DNA from 3 places in the Cobetia sp. UIB-001 genome. Region 1 is predicted to be linked to each of the others. Evidence: predicted binding sites of a transcription regulator. Region 1 holds the regulator's gene; each other region holds the start of a gene.

Region 1 (2,272 bases):
CGGCCACCGTCTGGCGATGTTTTCGCACCCTTGCCAGTGGCGTCAGATGTCGTGAGCGTCTGTACCGACAATGCCCAAGCTTTGCGCAAAGATCAACGCTGCGCTGCATCGTGGCTCAGTGCTTGTCTTCAACTCAGTGAGGGGTAACGGAGTGGACTTCAAGGGCACGTCTGGTGGGTGGTGCGTGAAAGACGCGCAAGAAGGCGGGTTTTCGTCGCCAATCCCTGCATGTACGTCGCCTTTCAGGCGCTTCGATTGCGTGGGACAAGCGGCGTTCCGGGAGGTTCTTCGGGTGTCATCCAGGTGCAATACGCGCAAAAGTGACTTTAAAAACATGCGATTGACGGTAAATGACGCTGCCGGAACGGCGGTTTTTTGCCGTCATTCTGCGCGCTGTCATGGGCCATGACGGGCAATTGACGAGCGGTTGACGGGATGACAGAGCGCGCGACAGGCGTACCGCTACTCGCGAAGTCAGAGGCTGATGAGCGGAAAATCCAACGCTTGAGGTTGGTGGCGGCTGCCATTGTGGAGGTGAAAGCAGGGCATGGCAGCCGCAGGTGACGCGTCAGGCCAGACGCTTGCGCTCGCTTGAGGACGGAATGCCCATCGCTTCGCGGTACTTGGCCACGGTACGACGTGCGACCTCGATGCCATCGCTGGCAAGCAGATCGACCAGGCGCGAGTCAGAGAGAGGCTTGCGGGCCGGCTCTTCCGCGATCAGCTTGCGGATGCGGGCACGAATGGCGGTGCTTGAGTGGGCGTCGCCACTGCCGCTGCCACCGACCTGGCTCGAGAAGAAGAACTTGAGCTCGAAGACGCCGCGCGGGGTGTGGATGTACTTCTGGGTCGTGACCCGCGAGATGGTCGATTCGTGCATCTCGACCACTTCGGCGATGTTGGCCAGAATCAACGGCTTCATCCCTTCCTCGCCTTGCTCGAGGAAGTCGATCTGACGCGCCATGATCTCGCGGCCGACCTTGAGCAGGGTGTCATTGCGCGATGACAGGCTCTTCATCAGCCAGCGCGCTTCCTGCAGGTTGTCCTTGAGGAAGGTGTTGTCGGCGGACTTGTCGGCACGCTTGATCAGCGCGGCGTATTCCGGCTGGATGCGCAGCTTGGGCAGCGCTTCCGGGTTGAGCTCGACCTGCCAGCCATGGCGGGTATGGCGCACCAGCAGATCAGGGATCACGTAATCGCTGGCGGGCTCGCCCCAGGCGGATGCCGGACGCGGATCGAGCGCGCGTACCAGGCGGATGACGTGATCCAGCTCGTCATCGTCAAGGCTCAGGCGGCGCTTGAGCAGCTTGCGGTCATCGTTGCCCAGTGCCTCGAGGAATTGACGTACCAGGCGGCGCGCCTGCGCCAGCAGCGGCAGATCATCCGGCAACAGTGCCAGTTGCAGCAGCAGGCATTCGCGCAGATCACGGGCGAAGACGCCGGTCGGGTCGAACTGTTGCAGACGCAGCAATACCTGCTCGAGCTCGGAGGCCTTGAGGCCGGGCAGGCCCTGGCCGCGCAGGCCATCGACCAGCTCGTCGAGTGACAGGCTCAGATAGCCGGCACCGTCGACGGCATCGATCAGGCTCTCCGCCATCTGGCGTTCACGGCCATCGAGGTCGGTCATCGCCAGCTGCCAGCGCAGGTGGTCCTGCAGGCTCTCGACGCTGGTATTGCGATCGAAGTCCGGCCCTTCTTCACTCCCGCTGCCACTGCCGGAGCTGGTCAGGCTACCGGCGTGGTCCTGGTAGAGGTCCGACCAGTCACTGTCGAGGGGGTATTCCTCGGGAATCTCGCTCGAGGAGTCGGCAGTGGAGATCTCGCTCGAATCCTGTGTCTCGACGACATCCAGCGACTCGTAGTCCTCGTCGAGCTCCAACATGGGGTTGGACTCGAGGGCTTGCTGAATCTCCTGACGCAGGTCGAGCGTCGACAGCTGCAGCAGCTGGATCGCTTGCTGGAGCTGCGGCGTCATGGTCAGCGAGGTGCCGAGGCGGAGTTGCAGGGTGGGTTTCATGGAGTCAGTCAATTCACGGCAAAGGAACGTGCTTACTACGCTATACCGTGACTCGGGGCACTGACAAGTGGTTGCCGTGAATATTCAAGCAACTTGCATGCCATGTTTCCACCAAGGTGGTATGGACGTCATGCATGCGTCTGATGTCAGACATGAAAAAGCCGCTACGCGATAAAATCACGCAGCGGCTTTCGAAGCTTTTACCTCGCGAGGACTCAGCGCAGGCGCTGACCCTAGAGCGTGAACTCGTGGCCC
Region 2 (2,272 bases), 1.9 Mb from region 1:
CATCGGCGTGGTGTGTGCCGGCGGCTCGCTGGGCACCATGATGCCGCCCTCCATCGTGCTGATCATCTATGGCTTGATCGCCAACCAGTCGATCGCGGACCTGTTCACCGCGGCGATCACCCCGGCCATCGTGCTGATGGCAAGCTACATCATCTACGTGCTGATCCGCTGTCTGCGCAACCCTTCACTGGGGCCGGTGATGCCCGAGGAGGAGCGCCGCGCCAGCTTCCAGAGCAAGCGTGAGCTGCTCAAGGCCATCGGTGTGCCGGCGGTCATCGCGGGGCTGGTGCTGGGCTCCATCTACGGTGGCGTGGCCTCGGTGACCGAAGCCGCGGCGATGGGCAGCTTCGGCGTGCTGGTGGCGGTGATGCTGCGCGGCGAGTTCTCCATCACCCTGATGCAGCGTGCGCTGTCCCAGACCATGAACACCTGCGGCATGATCATCTGGATCGGTATCGGCGCGGCGGCGCTGGTCGGGGTCTACAACCTGATGGGCGGCAACCGCTTCGTGTCGAGCATGATTCTCGGCCTGGATATCCCGCCGCTGGCGATCATCATGGTGATGATGGCGATCCTGCTGCTGCTGGGGCTGTTCCTCGACTGGATCGGCATCGCGATGCTGACCCTGCCGATCTTCGTACCGATCATCGTTCAGCTCGGCTACGACCCGGTATGGTTCGGCGTGCTGTTCGCGGTCAACATGCAGGTGTCCTTCCTGTCGCCACCCTTCGGGCCTGCCGCCTTCTATCTGAAAGGCGTGGCACCGGAAGGCATCAGCCTCAAGGATATCTTCGTCTCGCTGCTGCCGTTCATCGCCATCCAGCTGTGCGTGCTGGCGATGTTGCTGCTGTGGCCGCAACTGTCGCTGTGGCTGGTCTAGGCTCAACAGACGTTGCCCGCTTGCCCAAGACTCGACGCCCTCGCAGATGCGAGGGCGTCGTCGTTGGTGACGAAAGATTTGCGCCGTCGTGTGGCGAGGCATCATGCAAGGCAGGCTTTGTGCTCCTTCATGGTGCAAATGAACGGATGCACAAACACGGTCACGGTGAGAGGGGTCAGGCTGTCATGGCAGATGCACCATCTTGGCACATTCCCTGCAATGCTCTTGCAATGCCTGTCCGGTGCCACGAGATCCTGTCGAGGTGACCCCCGACACGCTGCAGCACTTCACGAGGAGAGTTCACATGTCAGAGACTCAAGCACCGCTGTTGTTGCTGACCGATCTGGATGGCTCGCTGCTGGATCACCACGATTACTCGCCGGGCCCGGCGCGCAGCTGGCTGACCCGCCTGCGCGCGCGCGGTGCCTGGATCGTCCCCAACACCTCCAAGACGGCGGCCGAACTGGCACCGCTGATGGACTCGCTGGGCTTGGCGGGCCAGCCGTGGATCGCCGAGAACGGCGGCGTTGTGGCCCTGCCGGCCGATTGGCTGAGCGCCTACCCGCTGGAAGAGGCCAGCGTCCCGGATGCACACGGCCTGTGTCGTATCGCGGTGGCGATGCCCCGCGACAGGATTCTCGCGGTGCTGGAGGAGCTGAGCGGAGAATTCGCCTTCGAGGGCTTCGCCTCGATGTCGGTGGCGAGAATCAGCGAACTGACGGGGTTGGGGGAGGGCGACGCGGCCCTGGCGGGACAGCGTGATGCCAGTGAACCGCTGGTGTGGCACGACGCGCCGGAGCGTCTCGAGGACTTTCGTGCGCGTCTGGCCAGCCATGGCCTCAAGCTGACACGTGGTGGGCGCTTTCACCATGTGACCGGGGACAGCGACAAGGGCGTGGCAGCGCGTTATCTGATCGCCCGCTACCGGCTCTGCGAGCGGGTGCGCCCCTGGACGCTGGGCTTCGGCGATGGCGCCAATGACCTGCCACTGCTGGCCGCCGTCGACAACGCTGTGCTGATCCCCGGCGTCGGTGATACCTCACAGCGTGATCGGGAGCTTGCCGATTATCCGCAACTGGCGGATGAACGCCGCTGTTTTCGCGCCAATCTCCCCGGACCGCAGGGATGGGTCGAGGGATTGCGTCACTGGCTGGCCAATGGCCAGCCGGAAGAATGGACATCCAGAGGTCTGGGCGCCTGACGCCTGCCTGATGCGTGTCTTCGGCATGACAAGGAGCTGACATGAGCGATTTCTACCAGAATGGCATCATCACCAACTTCCATAACCTGACCGATCGTCCGGTGGAAGATCTCGAAGCGGACCTGATGCGCTTCTCCCGCAAGCGACCGATGAGCCTGATTCTACCGTCGCTGTATTCCGAGCTGGAAGGC
Region 3 (2,272 bases), 1.8 Mb from region 1:
AGCGAGCTGGTGGCACAGGAATTCGCCCCGGAACTGGACGGGCACCTCTGTGATGTCGCGCTGGCAGTGGGCTATCACCATGCCGAGGACTTCAACTCGCAGGTACCCAAGTCACGCCTCAAGCTGGCGGATGTGGTGAAGCGGATCTGAGCGCGGCCGCGCACTGATCAGGCCCTGATTCTCCAGCAGGTAATACGCCTGAAAGACGGTAGAGGGGCTGATGCCATGCGCCTTGCTGGCCTGGCGCACCGACGGCACGCGCTCACCCGGCGCGAGAATGCCGGTACGAATCAGGTTGGAGATCTTGGCGGCAAAGCGTTCATAACGCTTCATGGGGGATTTCCTGACGGGGTGGAAGAGTGAAAGGGAGAGGGCAAGAGAGAGGGCAAGGATACCGCAGTGTCGATAGACAGTGACGTTTGGGCGTCGTAGTGGATGCACCAATGTCATTAGCTTCCCTCGCTTTCGTTCGGCCGGAGGCTCTATCGGGGCGAGCGCCACGCCCTGCACCACGCACAGAGCCACGCCCAGCGCTCTTCTCACCTATCTGGTGCAAGGCAAGGCGAGGGTCGGTGATGGGCGCATCATCCTGGTGCAGTGCTGCGCTTGAGCAGTGTCGCTGTGCTTCGCTCGCTCTCATCATGTCTCGCGTTTCTCTTCATCCTTTCTCGGTCTTTCCACTGTTTTTGCCCAGTCTTTCTCCCTGTCTTTGTGCCCGTCTCTCTCCCTGTCTCTCTTCTATCTCACCGCTGTCGCTTTCTTGTCTGGCCGTTGGCCGGCGGCGTCAGTGTGCGGCTGGCACATCGATTGCACTACCTCAGCCGGGACAACAAGTACAACAAGACACGAGGGAATGTCGTGAACAAGAAAATCGCTGCCGCAATGCTATCCGCCTGTGTCGGTTTCTCGCTGGCCAATGTCGCCCAGGCAGAAGAGGGGCCGATCAAGGTCGGCATCCTACACTCACTGTCCGGCACCATGGCGATCAGTGAATCGACACTGAAAGACACCATGTTGATGCTGATCGAGAAGCAGAACGAGCAGGGCGGGCTGCTGGGACGCAAGCTGGAGCCTGTCGTGGTCGACCCGGCCTCCAACTGGCCGCTGTTCGCCGAGAAGGCGCGTGAGCTGCTGGCACAGGACAAGGTCGACGTGATCTTCGGCAACTGGACGTCCGTCTCGCGCAAGTCGGTGCTGCCGGTGGTCGAGGAGCTCAACGGCCTGCTGTTCTACCCGGTGCAGTATGAGGGCGAGGAGTCCTCGGAGAACGTCTTCTATACCGGAGCGGCGCCCAATCAGCAGGCGATTCCGGCAGTGGATTACCTGATGAACGACGTGGGCGTGGAGCGCTGGGTGCTGGCGGGCACGGATTATGTCTATCCGCGTACCACCAACAAGATTCTGGCCGCCTACCTCAAGTCGAAGGGCGTGGCGGACGCGGATGTGATGGTCAATTACACCCCCTTCGGTCATTCCAACTGGCAGTCCATCGTCTCGGACATCAAGTCTTTCGGCAGTGCCGGCAAGAAGACGGCCGTGGTGTCCACCATCAATGGCGATGCCAACGTGCCGTTCTATCGTGAGCTGGCCAACCAGGGCATCAATGCCGAGGACATCCCGGTGGTGGCCTTCTCGGTGGGCGAGCAGGAGCTCTCGGGCATCGATACCGCGCCGCTGGTCGGCCACCTGGCCGCCTGGAACTACTTCATGAGCGTGGACAGCGACACCAACTACGACTTCATCGATGAGTGGATCGATTACACCGGCAAGGAAGATGCGGTCACCAACGACCCGATGGAAGCCCACTACATCGGCTTCAACATGTGGATGGAAGCCGCGCGCAAGGCCGGCAGCGTCGAGGTCGATGCGGTCAAGGACGCCATCATCGGTGTCTCGGTGCCCAACCTGACCGGCGGCTACGCCACCATGATGCCCAATCATCACATCACCAAGCCGGTGCTGATCGGCGAGATCCAGGACAACGGCCAGTTCTCCGTCGTCTGGCAGACCCCGTCCACCGTGGCAGGCGATGCGTGGTCTGACTATCTGGAAGGTTCCAAGGACCTGATCAGTGACTGGCGCAAGCCGATGGAATGCGGCAACTACAATGTCGTGACCCATTCCTGTGGGGCTCAACAGAGCGTTGCGGCGCAATGATGCGTAGCACGTTCTGAGAGCGAGGCGGCGTGCTGGCTCACCTGCATGCCGCCTCGTTGAGTGTCAGTCTCCGAAGCCGCGATGCCCTCGGAGACTGATGACGCCTTTGCGCGTT

Evidence for each region. The regulator sigma-54, encoded in region 1, starts transcription at its own class of promoters, with help from an activator protein. The targets are predictions, from matches to a motif close to TGGCACNNNNNTTGCTNT.
Region 2: the regulator sigma-54 is predicted to act here: its motif matches at 1,084-1,101, upstream of HA399_RS12825 (HAD-IIB family hydrolase).
Region 3: the regulator sigma-54 is predicted to act here: its motif matches at 797-814, upstream of urtA (urea ABC transporter substrate-binding protein).

The regions. Positions count from the first base shown of each region.
Region 1 is NZ_CP058244.1:819,840-822,111, forward strand. Features, by position in the region: gene HA399_RS03450 (RNA polymerase factor sigma-54) at 569-2,017, opposite strand; gene lptB (LPS export ABC transporter ATP-binding protein) at 2,251-2,272, opposite strand, start outside.
Region 2 is NZ_CP058244.1:3,074,809-3,077,080, reverse strand. Features, by position in the region: gene HA399_RS12830 (TRAP transporter large permease subunit) at 1-880, shown strand, start outside; gene HA399_RS12825 (HAD-IIB family hydrolase) at 1,185-2,081, shown strand; gene HA399_RS12820 (hypothetical protein) at 2,123-2,272, shown strand, end outside.
Region 3 is NZ_CP058244.1:2,660,006-2,662,277, reverse strand. Features, by position in the region: gene HA399_RS11040 (nitroreductase family protein) at 1-150, shown strand, start outside; gene HA399_RS11035 (GntR family transcriptional regulator) at 112-333, opposite strand; gene urtA (urea ABC transporter substrate-binding protein) at 883-2,157, shown strand.